4 regions of the Hoeflea sp. AS60 genome follow, and region 3 is predicted to be linked to each of the others. Evidence: predicted binding sites of a transcription regulator. Region 3 holds the regulator's gene; each other region holds the start of a gene.

Region 1 (3,269 bases), 320 kb from region 3:
CTCGACGACGATCACGGTGTTGCCGATGTCGCGCAGGTGCTTCAGCGTTTCAAGCAAACGCGCATTGTCGCGCTGGTGCAGGCCGATCGAGGGCTCGTCGAGCACGTAGAGCACGCCGGTCAGGCCGGAGCCGATCTGCGAGGCCAGCCGGATGCGCTGGCTTTCGCCACCCGACAAGGAGCCGGAATTGCGCGACAGCGTCAGATAGTCGAGCCCGACATCGTTGAGGAATGTCAGCCGGTCGCGGATCTCCTTGAGGATGCGCACAGCGATATGGTTCTGCTGCTCATTGAGATGCTCCGGCAGGTCGTTGAACCATTCGCCGGCAACACGGATTGACAGCTCGGTGACTTCGCCGATGTGGCAGCCATTGATCTTGACGGCGCGCGCCTCGGGCTTGAGCCGGTAGCCGTCACAGGCCGGGCAGGGCGCGTTCGACATGTAGCGCTCGATTTCCTCGCGCGCCCAGGCGCTGTCGGTTTCCTTCCAGCGCCGCTCGAGATTGGGAATGATGCCTTCAAAGTTCTTGGACGTTGTGTAGGAGCGCAGGCCGTCATCATATTTGAAGGCGATCTTCTCCTCGGTGCCGCGCAGGATGGCGTTCTGGCCCTTGACCGGCAGTTCGTCCCAGCGGTCGCCGAGCTTGAAGCCGAAATGCTTGCCCAGCGCCTCGAGCGTCTGGGTGTAATAGGGCGAACTTGACTTGGCCCAGGGCGCAACTGCGCCGCCGCGCAAGGTCAGGTTCGGCTCGGGGATGATCAGCGCCTCATCGATCTTCTTCTGGGTGCCGAGACCATCGCAGGTCGGGCAGGCGCCGTGCGGGTTGTTGAACGAAAACAGCCGCGGCTCGATCTCGGAGATGGTGAAGCCGGAAACCGGGCAGGCGAACTTTTCCGAGAACAGCACGCGTTCATGGGTTTCGTTCAGCGACTTGTTGGCCGAGCCGCCGGCCGAGGTTTCGGCATCCGGCAGCGGTTTGTCGGCGAATTCGGCGATCGCCAAACCATCTGCCAGCCGCAGGCAGGTCTCCATGCTGTCGGCCAGCCGGGCGGCGATGTCGGGGCGCACCACGATGCGGTCAACGACGATGTCGATGTCGTGCTTGTATTTCTTGTCAAGCGTCGGCGCATCGGCGATCTCGTAATACTGACCGTCGATCTTGACCCGCTGGTAGCCCTTCTTCATGAACTCGGCCAGTTCCTTGCGGTACTCGCCCTTGCGGCCCCGCACCACCGGCGCAAGAATGTAAAGCCGCGTGCCTTCTTCGAGCTCCAGCACGCGGTCGACCATCTGGCTGACGGTCTGGCTTTCGATCGGCAGGCCGGTGGCGGGCGAATAGGGCACGCCGACGCGGGCAAACAAAAGCCGCATGTAATCGTAGATTTCGGTGACCGTGCCGACGGTGGAGCGCGGGTTGCGGCTGGTGGTTTTCTGCTCGATGGAAATCGCCGGCGACAAGCCGTCGATCTGGTCGACATCGGGCTTTTGCATCATCTCGAGGAACTGCCGCGCGTAAGCCGAAAGGCTTTCGACATAGCGGCGCTGGCCCTCTGCATAGATGGTGTCGAATGCCAGCGAGGATTTGCCGGATCCCGAAAGCCCTGTCATCACGATGAGGCTGTTACGCGGCAGATCGAGATCAACGTTTTTGAGATTGTGCTCGCGGGCTCCGCGAATGGTGATCGATTTGAGTTCAGTCATGACGCCGCCGATTTGCCGTGGAGTGTCCGGTGCGCTCTCGAAAAGGCGCCTGGATCGCTCAATTACCTGTTAGCCTCGCAGGTTCGATTTCCCCGATTGAGGCATCTGATCGCATCCCGCAAAAATACGCTGCCCCTGAGGAACACCGGACTTCTTATATGGTTCCGGGACAGACCAGATCCATACATAAGCACCTAACCGGCAATGTCGAGACACCGCAGGGGTGGTTGCTTGTGTGAAAACCGAATCTCTTGACAGAAACTGACACGAATACTAGAACAAAGAAAGAACAAAAAAGGCCTGTGGATTGTCTCCACCCGGATGACGGGCGGAAGGCTGATCCTGTAAGGTGCAAATCGATTTGGACGGGGCGGCGCGAGGCCGCCTGAAGTGTTGGAAGGTGAAACATCATGGCGGGCAGCGTCAACAAGGTCATTCTCATTGGAAATCTGGGCGCAGACCCGGATATCAAGCGGACCCAGGATGGTCGGCCGATCGCCAATCTGTCGATTGCGACATCGGAAAGCTGGCGCGACAAGAATTCGGGCGAGCGGCGTGAAAAGACCGAATGGCACCGGGTTGTGATCTTCAATGAAGGTCTGTGCAAGATCGCGGAAAGCTATCTCAAGAAGGGCTCGAAGGTTTATATCGAGGGTGCGCTGCAGACCCGCAAATGGACCGATCAGTCGGGCCAGGACAAGTATTCGACCGAAGTGGTGCTGCAGGGCTTCAACGGCAACCTGACCATGCTCGACGGCCGCAATGAAGGCGGCGGCGGTGGCGGTGGCGTCAGCCGTGGCGGCGACTATGGCGGCGGCGGTGATTTTGGCGGCGGATCGTCATCCGGCGGTGACCGTGGTGGTTCCAGCGGTGGCTTTGGCGGCGGTGGCGGTGGCGGATCGTCCCGCGATCTCGACGACGACATTCCGTTCTGAGGCACCGCGCCGTGACGGTTCGGCACCGCTTCCGATATCCGGCCCGTAGCCATGGGAGACCAGGCACATGGTGACCGACAAAGATGTGCTGGAACTTGGTCCCGGTGATGGCCGTGCCTACGCGATGGGCCGCATGCGTGCGGTCTTCAAGGCCGACCATGGTGAAAGCGGCGACCGCTACGCGATATCGGAGTGGTGGCTGGAGCCACACTGCACCGGTCCGGGCGCCCACCTGCACGAAGCCAACGAGGAGATCTTCTACGTGCTGGAAGGCACGGCCTGTTTCCTCGTCGGCGACGAGTGGCGGACGCTGACAAAGGGAAGTTTCCTGCGTATTCCCGCAGGCATCATGCATGATTTCGAAAACCGGAGCGATGCAGAGGTGGGCTTGCTCAACATGTTCATGCCCGGCGGCTTCGAGCAGTTCATGCCGTCGATCGTGAAATGGTTTGAGGACAACCCCCAGGATTAAAGCTGGGGCATTTTAGGCGGCCGGCGGGACGATCCCGGCGTCGTTTGTTTTTGACCAGACAGCCCCCGAGGGGCACAGGAGGCCGGATTGCGCCAATCCATCACCCACGTTGCGCTGGTCGTGCGTGATTACGACGAGGCCATCTCCTTCTATTGCGGCGT
Region 2 (3,269 bases), on a different contig from region 3:
CGACATGGATGTGGTGCTGCTTCGTCAGGACCCGCCGTTCGACATGTCCTACATCACCTCGACGCACCTTCTGGAACGGGTTCACCCGAAGACGCTGGTGGTCAATGATCCGGCCTGGGTGCGCAATTCGCCGGAGAAGATCTTCGTCACCGAATTTCCCGACCTGATGCCCAAGACCCTGATCAGCCGCGATCCGGCGACGATCAACGCCTTCCGCGCCGAAGTCGGCGACATGATCCTGAAGCCGCTCTACGGCAATGGTGGCGCAGGCGTGTTCCATATCAAGCCGGATGACCGCAACATGACGTCGCTTCTGGAAATGTTTGCGCAGATGTACCGCGAGCCGTTCATCGCGCAGGAATATCTGCCCAAGGTCCGGGCCGGCGACAAGCGCATCATCCTGATCGACGGCGAGCCGGTGGGCGCGATCAACCGGGTGCCGGCCGAGCACGATTCCCGCTCGAACATGCATGTCGGCGGCCGCGCCGAGCACAGCGAGCTGACGGCCCGCGAGCAGGAAATCTGCGCTCGCATCGGCCCGTCGCTGAAAGCCCGCGGCTTCATCCTGGTCGGTATCGACATCATCGGCGACCTGATGACAGAGATCAACGTGACCTCGCCGACAGGCCTGCGCGAAATCCGCAATTTCGGCGGCCCGGATGTGGCCTCGCTGTTCTGGGACGCGGTCGAATCCAAGCGGCACTAAAACCGGAGACGTGCGGGACCGCGCCCTATCTCAGCGCGGCGGCGACATTGCCGGGATCAAATTCGGTGATCCGGTATTTCGCCACGCCGGCCATGTGAAACGGATCGCCGGTGATCAGCGCCTCGATATCGGCCACCGACCGGCCGCGGGCGATGATGACACCGCCGGTGCGCGGAACCTTTGCGCCCGAGGCCAGGAACAGGCCCGAGGCATAGTTGCGCTCGATGAAAGTCATATGCGGCGCCACCAGCGGATCAATGGTTTCAAGCGCGGTGATGTAGGTGATATCGATGACGAAAAGATGCTCGCCATCCTTGAGAAAGGCCATTCTGCTGCTCCGTCCCGGACTGAATGCAAAACAAAATCCGGTCTAGAGCCGAATCCCCCGGACACCGCCCGGAATACGGCCTTTCACGTAGTTCAGTTTCCGCTAAATTTGTACCCCAACCGGGCAACAATCATGTGCACATTGCGAGATTTGTCGTTGAAGACGTAAGGTGCCGTATTGCCGAGATTGATGCTGGCGCTGCCGAGACGGGCATAATCATATTCGAGACCAAGGGTCCAGTTACTGGCAACCGCGTGTTCCACACCTGCTCCAAGCGCAAAGCCGGAGCGCCAGGCCGAATTGCTTCCAGCGCCCAACGAACCAACACTATCTGCCACGCTGGTGCTGACTTTCGCACCGGCATAGCCGGCTTTCGCGTAAAGCAGCGTCTGGTCAAAGGTGTAGCCAACCCGTGCAGTCGCCAGCAGCAGCATCAGGATTTTCGATACGAAAACATCGTCACCCGCGCTGCCCGTCAGATTGGGCGGCAGAGTGCCGCCGCCGCTGATACCGGCTCCAAAGGCAGAGAGTTCCGCACCATAGAGAAAACGGTCTTGCTGGAAATTCAACCCGACATGGGCGCCACCCAGCAGGCCGGACCGAGTGTAGCCAAGGCTATCTCCGACCCCGAAGTCAGTCCAGTTCAGCGCCGGATCGCTGACCGTGTTGGTCAGGTTTGTCTTGCTCCGTGCGCCACCGAGGTCGACACCTATGTAATAGCCGCTCCAGTCATGGGGCGCGCCATCGGCTGCGACGGCAGCTTGCGTTGAAACTGAAAGTACAACGGCAACCGCAGTCATCAATGAACGATACATGGCTGGCTCTCCCTGCTCAGGTAGAGAACCCGCCTTTGCGGGATGGTGCCCCCCCGTCGCATCGGCCTTGGTAGATACCCATTGTCGAACATTAGCAAACACAGCAGCCAATCTCTGTGCATTCTCCCATATGACAATCGTGACGACGTTCTCAGACTACAACCCAACACAACCGCATTCCCTTTAATGGTGCAATTGTTGCCGTATTGTTCTTGTTTTAGTCCGCATGCCGTGTTTAAGTAAATCGAGATCGCGCATAACGGGAAACTTCGGTTGACCGGCGCGGGTGGGCAGGCAACATGAAGGGGCAGAAGCACATGGTCGCGCGGGTCAGCACGGTTTCTTTCCAGGGCATCGAGGCGGTGCCAGTCGACGTCCAGGTGATGATTGCACCGGGCAAGGTCAACATGCATATCGTCGGGCTGCCCGACAAGGCGGTGGCCGAGAGCCGGGAGCGAGTGCAGGCGGCGCTGCACGCCTCGGGGCTGTCGCTGCCAGCCAAGAAAGTGACCGTCAATCTTGCACCCGCCGACCTGCCCAAGGAAGGCAGCCATTTCGACCTGCCGATCGCGCTCGGGCTGATGGCAGCACTCGGCGCAATTCCGGGCGATGCACTGGATGGCTATGTGGTGCTGGGCGAACTCTCGCTCGACGGCACCATCGCCACGGTTGCGGGCGCCCTGCCCGCGGCAATCGGCGCCAATGCACTCGGCAAGGGGCTGATCTGCCCCGCAGGCAGCGGACCCGAGGCGGCCTGGGCCGGCAAAGAGATCGACATCATCGCGCCGCGCTCGCTGATCGCCATTGCCAATCATTTCCGCGGCACCCAGGTGCTTGCGCGTCCGGTGCCGGCGATGCGTGCAGCACCTGCGAACTTGCCTGACCTGTCGGACATCAAGGGTCAGGAGACCGCCAAGCGGGCGCTTGAGGTGGCGGCGGCTGGAGGGCACAATCTGATCATGGTTGGGCCTCCGGGATCCGGCAAATCCATGCTGGCGGCGAGGCTTCCCTCAATCCTGCCGCCGCTGTCGGCGCCGGAGCTGCTGGAAGTGTCGATGATCCACTCGATTGCGGGCCAACTGGCAGGCGGCAAACTGTCGGATCGGCGGCCGTTCCGGGCGCCGCATCACTCGGCCTCGATGGCGGCTATGGTTGGCGGCGGCCTGCGTGCCCGTCCCGGCGAGGTGTCACTGGCGCACAACGGCATCCTGTTTCTCGACGAGTTCCCTGAATTCACGCCACAGGTACTCGATTCACTGCGCCAGCCGCTGGAGAATGGCGAGAGCGTCATTGCGCGGGCCAATCATCGGGTCAGCTATCCGGCAAATATCCAGCTGATCGCGGCGATGAACCCGTGTCGCTGCGGCATGGCGGGTGAACCGGGGCATACGTGTTCGCGCGGGCCGCGTTGCCAAGCCGA
Region 3 (3,269 bases):
GCATGTTTCCTCCAATTCCAGTAGAAATATTCTTATGTGGGGTGGAATTTCACAGATGTGAATTTGGGAGGAGAATTGGCCATGGCGAATCCGCAGGTCAAATCAGCGACACGCGCCATTGAAATCCTGGAATATTTCAAGCTGTCGCAACAGCCGCGATCAATGTCGCAGATAGCCAGCGATCTGGGCTATCCGCAGTCGAGCACCACGGTCATGCTCAAGACCCTGGTAAATCTGGGGTATCTCAATTTCGACAGGAGCACGCGCGACTACTTCCCAACGCCGAAGCTCACCGCGCTGGGAGACTGGATTCCGCGGGTGATGTTCGGCTCCGGGCAGATGATCGACGCGCTGAACGATCTGCACGCGGCCACCGGCGAGGGCGTGTTTCTGGGCACCAAGAACGACATTTATCTGCAATATACCCGCACCAAGGAATCCATTCACGCGCTGCGCTTTCACATCGATGAGGGTTTCATGCGTCCCCTCACACTGTCAGCGGCGGGTTGGGTTCTGCTCAGCACTTTGCCGGAAGACAAGATCGACAACATCGTCCGCCGGGCCAATATCGCTACGCCGAACCCTGCTGAGCGAACGGAGACCAAGACGATCCTGGCGCGGATCACGGAGATACGGTCGAACGGTTACGCCTATGCGGAAAACATGCCGCTCGAAGGAGGCTCAACCCTCGCGCTCAGGCTTCCTGCCGAACTTCAGGGGCAGCCAGTGGCGTTGGCGCTAGGCGGCGTCACCGAGCGGTTCAAGAAGAATTTTGCCGCTTACAAGACGGCGCTATTTGCTGCTGCGGAAGCGGTCAAACAGGACAATGACTTCGATCTTCCGGTCCGCATCAGCCTTTGACAACTGGACCGGAAACCCGATAAAAACCGGCACCAGTCGAGCAAGAACTACTTCGCCCGGCTGGTTGGGACTGTCCGGAATTATTTTTCAACCGCATTCAAATCAGCCGCGAGCGCCTGCGGCGTTTGATTCGGAAAAGGAAGAGACTGCCGGGGCAATCCGAGGAAAGAAGCCCTTTGTTCCCAACAACCTGACCTGGCCAACAGGATCCGGAACCAATCAGGGCCGCCGGATGTGTTTGTGTTCGAAATGGCTTGCAATGGGCCCTAAAGCCTAGCCAGTAATCAAATATTCGATTAAATATCAGAAGCTTAGTTCACAATCTGAAGTCGCCGTGCCACACCCATACCATGCCGAGCTCAAAGACAACATTTTGGCTATGGTTTCAGCCAATTAGGCTGCCTGCCGTTGAAATTCGCAGACCCGCAGCGCTCGCGTTCCGTTCCCGTTTATGTTTCGCGCCTCCAATGTTCCTTTATTGTTTCTTTACCACTTGCGGAACACAAATAGAACATGATAGTCAGGTTCTTGGTTTGTTTCATACCGGCGATCGGGCCGCACGCAGGGGTACTGCAACTATGTTGACGCGCAAACAGCACGAGCTTCTTCTTTTCATCAACGAACGGATGAAGGAAAGCGGGATACCGCCCTCATTCGACGAGATGAAGGATGCGCTTGATCTTGCGTCCAAATCCGGCATTCACCGGTTGATCACGGCTCTCGAGGAGCGCGGCTTCATCCGACGCCTTCCGAACCGGGCGCGCGCGCTGGAAGTGATCAAGCTGCCTGACAGCTACCAGGCCAATTTGCAGCCGCGTCGCGGGTTTTCGCCGAGCGTGATTGAAGGCGGACAGGGCAAACAGCCCGAACCGGTGCGCCGTGCCGAACCTGCCAATGACGAGCCGTCCCAGGTTGCAGAAGTGCCTATGATGGGCCGAATCGCGGCTGGTGTGCCGATCTCGGCAATCCAGAACATCACCCACAACATCACCGTGCCTGCGGAGATGATCGGCCCCGGCGACCATTACGCGCTTGAGGTCAAAGGTGACTCGATGATCGAGGCCGGCATTTTTGATGGCGATACGGTGGTTATCCGTAACATAACCACTGCCAATCCCGGCGATATCATCGTGGCGCTGGTCGACGACGAAGAAGCGACATTGAAGCGGTTCCGCCGCAAGGGCGCCTCAATCGCGCTCGAAGCCGCCAACCCGGCCTATGAAACCCGGATTTTCGGACCTGACCGGGTCAAGGTTCAGGGCAAGCTTGTCGGCCTGATCCGGCGTTACCACTAGGCCCGTTTGGCCATGGCGGGTGAGATGCTCATCCGGGCAGATCAAAGGCCCGGGTGCGCCAGTCGTAATAACGCTGAACGGTCCATGGCCTGATCGTACCTTGCAGGGCAGCCTCCATATAGAAGCGAGGCCTCTTTGGACGGCGTGGCGGTCGGCTTGGCTGCAGGGCTTGCGCTTGATCCGTTTTGCTGACGGTGATCGCCAGTGCCCCAGACCGGCGCAGGCTTCGGGATGTGATCAGCGTGGCGCCCGAGCGGCAGGTGCCGAGATAGACCGGGATGGACACGACCACCAGGTCAGCCCGGTCACACGCTGCGCCGATCAGCGCCGCCTCATCTATCACCACAATTGCCGCTTGGGCATGGACTGCGGCGCAGACGCCACGGCTCGCGCAATGGAAGTGTGAGGGTTGCTCTGAGGCTGCCGCGAGCAGTTGATCGAGAATGCTGGCTTCCGGTGGAGCATCAGGTTCCGATGCTTCTTTCAGCCCTTGCAGATTTGTTGGAGGGACATGCGGCGCTCCGCGCATGGCGGTCTGCCATTGGCCAAACACAAATGCAGACGGCCGCGCGGCATTGCTTGCAAGGCCTGCCGGGCTGATCAAACCGACAAGATCTCCGGTTTCGCTGACAAGGACATCTGGGCTGCGGCCGGCAAACTGCGGCAGCGCAAGCCCAAGACCCATAGCGATCAGGGCAAGGCCCGCCAGGCGCAGCCAGCTCCGCAGAAACACCAGGAGCACAAACCCTGTTCCGGCAATCAAGGTAACCGGCAACGGGATCTGTCCGACGCTGACATCGCCGCCGAGAGCATGGACATAATTGGCTGCGGCGATGACGCCCTCGAGCCCCTGCCCCATCAGCCTCAATGGCCATGCATCTAGCCCGAATGGCATCATCAACATCGCCAGAAGGCCCGCGGGCATGACAACAAACGTCACCAGCGGCATGGCCAACAAATTTGCCAGCAAACCGCCGCCGGCCACACGGTGAAAATGATGTGCCGAGAAAAGCCCCGTCGCGAGGCCTGCCACGAGCGAAGTGATCGCCAGACCGAGGATACCCTTGGCTGCAAAAACAATGCCGCGTCGCAGAAGCGATCCGAAAGCCCTGG
Region 4 (3,269 bases), 600 kb from region 3:
TTCGGCACGGATCACCGCCTCGACCTCAAGCGCCATGTCGCGGTTTCCCGGCCAGGGCATGCCATGGGTGATGATGGTGGATTCGAGCGCCACCACAGGCCGGCCTTCGGACAGCGCGTCTTTCACCTCCGGGGTGGTTTCGATGGTGATGGGTCCGGTCATGGGTGGGCTCCTGAAAGCTGGGGTCTAGGTTTGCGCTGGCTTTGGCATGGCGGCAAGCGCCTGAGCAAGCAGGTCTCGCGACAAATCCGGCCGCACCGGACCGCGGATGCCTGCCGTCAGCCGTGCCAGAGCGATGCCACGCGTCAGATTGACCTCGATAGCACCGCCCGAAAGCAGGCCATCAAGATAGCCCGAGGCGAGCGCATCACCGGCGCCGATGACATCCTGAAGGCTGTCCAGCCCGGGTGGCAGAAGCGTTATTGTATGGGTGCCGGAACGATCGGTAGCAAAGGCTGCCACCGCTCCGGCGCCTGCGCTCACCAGCCCACCGCGCAATCCGCTACGGGTGAGCAGCGTGAGCCATTGCTCCGGGGTTTGTACATCCGTCCCGGTCAGGGCTGCGGCCTCGGCTGTGTTCATCGCCAGACAGCTGATCTTTGAAAAGCTTGTGCGCCAGCGAACCACTTTGGCAGGAGAGACCGCGATGACGGCAAGTGGCACGTCAAAGTCTGATGCGGCATCAGCGAGTGCCACCAAAGCGCTTTCGGGCAGATTGGAGTCGGCCAGCAGCAGATCGGCCGCAGCCAGCCGCTTGCGCAGCCGCGAGCTCAGAAGTCGTCGCGCCGGAACCTGATTGTAAAGCGCCATGTCGGCAAGCGCCGTCACCAGATTTCCATTGGGCTCGAGGATCGCCGAATAGCTCGGCGTTGTGCGATCGAGAAAGGTGAGGGGGCAATCCTCAATGCCTGCGTCTTCGGCTGCCCGGGCGACCAGATCTGCCGCAGCGTCGCCGCCGCGGGGTGCGACAAGCGCGACCTGGTGGCCAAGGCGTGCGAGATTGCGCGCTGCGTTGAAGGCGCCACCGCCAGCCTCGGTTTCCCAGTGGCCCGGGTTGGAGGCGCCGGTCTTGTGCGGGCTCGACAACCAGCCCTTGCGGTCGATATGGGCGCCGCCAATCGCCAGAATTCGCGCCATGCCTATATCTCCTTGACCAGTACGCCTGGGCGAATCGCGGAACCGCAGGATGGGCACGAAAGAGTGCTATGGGTGAGCTGGTCGGATTTCAGCATCGTGAAAAAACAAAAAAAGAACACGGTCTCGTTTATCATTTCTTTTCAGTGCCTTGACTGGGTCTTGCGCATGCGGAACAAATAGGGTACAAATTAGACAAACGAGCACTCATTGCTTGCTGCGGCACGATAACCTAAAGGTGAACGAAATGGCACAGAACTCTTTGCGACTGGTAGAGGAAAAATCCGTGGATAAAAGCAAGGCGCTCGACGCCGCACTTTCCCAGATCGAACGTTCGTTCGGCAAGGGCTCTATCATGAAGCTCGGCGCCAATGAAGGTGTGGTCGAGATCGAAACTGTTCCAACCGGTTCTCTGGGTCTCGACATTGCGCTTGGCATCGGAGGTTTGCCGCGCGGCCGGGTGATCGAGATTTTCGGACCGGAAAGCTCGGGCAAGACCACGCTCGCACTGCAGACCATTGCCGAAGCACAGAAGAAGGGCGGCATTTGCGGCTTTATCGACGCTGAACACGCGCTCGACCCGGTCTATGCCCGCAAGCTCGGCGTCGATCTCGAGAGCCTTCTGATTTCGCAGCCCGACAATGGCGAGCAGGCGCTCGAGATTACCGATACGCTGGTGCGCTCCGGCGCTATCGACGTGCTGGTCATCGATTCGGTGGCGGCGCTGACGCCGCGCGCGGAAATCGAAGGCGAGATGGGCGACAGCCTTCCCGGCCTGCAGGCGCGCCTGATGAGCCAGGCGCTGCGCAAGCTGACCGCGTCGATCTCGCGCTCGAACTGCATGGTGATCTTCATCAACCAGATCCGCATGAAGATCGGGGTGATGTTCGGTTCGCCTGAAACCACCACTGGCGGCAATGCGCTGAAATTCTACGCCTCCGTGCGGCTTGATATCCGCCGCATCGGTTCGGTCAAGGACCGCGACGAGGTGGTGGGCAACCAGACCCGGGTCAAGGTTGTCAAGAACAAGATGGCACCGCCCTTCAAGCAGGTCGAATTCGACATCATGTATGGCGAAGGCGTTTCCAAGGTCGGCGAGTTGATCGATCTGGGCGTCAAGGCCGGGATTGTCGAGAAATCCGGTGCCTGGTTCTCCTACAACAGTCAGCGGTTGGGCCAGGGACGCGAGAACTCGAAGCAGTTCCTGAGGGACAATCCGGTGCTGGCTGACGAAATCGAGTTGTCGCTGCGCCAGAATGCCGGGCTGATTGCCGAGAAGTTCCTGGATGAGGACCGCAGCGCGGGTGAGGATGACGACACGCCAGATAGCGCTGAAATGTAGATCTTTTCGACGCTCTTGATGATGGTTTCAAACCGGCCGTCGGTCCTCAAGCGGACTGACGGCCGGTTTTCCTTTGATTGCAGGGGCTCTGGCGTCTGGACAGGCATTCGGGCGAGCGATAAAAGCGGCGGTCCGTCAGTGGCACGACGGATCTGAAAACGGTGCCCCCGAAACGGTTCCAAGTGCACTGCCTGCCTATCAGACAAAGGGTTGATCATGAGTGGCGTGAATGAAATCCGGTCGGCGTTTCTCGACTATTTCAAGAAGAACGGGCACGAAGTTGTGGCCTCCAGCCCGCTGGTGCCGCGCAACGACCCGACACTGATGTTCACCAATGCGGGCATGGTGCAGTTCAAGAACGTGTTTACCGGTCTCGAACAGCGTCCCTACACTACGGCGACAACCTCGCAGAAGTGCGTGCGCGCCGGTGGCAAGCACAATGACCTCGACAATGTCGGTTATACCGCGCGCCACCACACCTTCTTCGAGATGCTCGGCAATTTCTCCTTTGGCGACTATTTCAAGGAGCGCGCCATCGAGCTTGCCTGGAATCTGCTGACCAAGGATTTCGGGATCAACAAAGAGCGTCTGCTGGTTACGGTTTACCACACAGACGACGATGCATTCGACCTGTGGCGCAAGATCGCCGGTATCCCGGAAAACCGTATCATCCGGATCCCGACCAATGACAATTTCTGGGCGATGGGCGACACCGGGCCGTGCGGACCATGCTCGGAGATCTTCTATGATCATGGCGACCACATTTGGGGCGGACCTCCCGGTTCAGCTGATG

The links. Region 3 encodes LexA, which represses DNA repair genes until DNA is damaged. Its sites were predicted from a motif close to TGTTCNNNNTGTGTTCNG; they were not measured.
Region 1: uvrA (excinuclease ABC subunit UvrA) is a predicted target of LexA. The motif match lies at 1,976-1,993, and genes of this name have one in related genera.
Region 2: WNZ14_RS05890 (YifB family Mg chelatase-like AAA ATPase) is a predicted target of LexA. The motif match lies at 2,057-2,074, and genes of this name have one in related genera.
Region 4: recA (recombinase RecA) is a predicted target of LexA. The motif match lies at 1,238-1,255, and genes of this name have one in related genera.

Annotation. Positions count from the first base shown of each region.
Region 1 is NZ_JBBMQP010000002.1:693,552-696,820, forward strand. Features, by position in the region: gene uvrA (excinuclease ABC subunit UvrA) at 1-1,701, opposite strand, end outside; gene WNZ14_RS13625 (single-stranded DNA-binding protein) at 2,112-2,636, shown strand; gene WNZ14_RS13630 (cupin domain-containing protein) at 2,704-3,108, shown strand; gene WNZ14_RS13635 (VOC family protein) at 3,196-3,269, shown strand, end outside.
Region 2 is NZ_JBBMQP010000001.1:1,276,662-1,279,930, reverse strand. Features, by position in the region: gene gshB (glutathione synthase) at 1-706, shown strand, start outside; gene WNZ14_RS05900 (YciI family protein) at 732-1,034, opposite strand; gene WNZ14_RS05895 (outer membrane beta-barrel protein) at 1,127-1,849, opposite strand; gene WNZ14_RS05890 (YifB family Mg chelatase-like AAA ATPase) at 2,167-3,269, shown strand, end outside.
Region 3 is NZ_JBBMQP010000002.1:1,013,012-1,016,280, forward strand. Features, by position in the region: gene WNZ14_RS15105 (helix-turn-helix domain-containing protein) at 82-861, shown strand; gene lexA (transcriptional repressor LexA) at 1,440-2,156, shown strand; gene WNZ14_RS15115 (ComEC/Rec2 family competence protein) at 2,185-3,269, opposite strand, start outside.
Region 4 is NZ_JBBMQP010000002.1:416,250-419,518, forward strand. Features, by position in the region: gene WNZ14_RS12260 (pseudouridine-5'-phosphate glycosidase) at 1-162, opposite strand, end outside; gene WNZ14_RS12265 (PfkB family carbohydrate kinase) at 187-1,137, opposite strand; gene recA (recombinase RecA) at 1,382-2,476, shown strand; gene alaS (alanine--tRNA ligase) at 2,693-3,269, shown strand, end outside.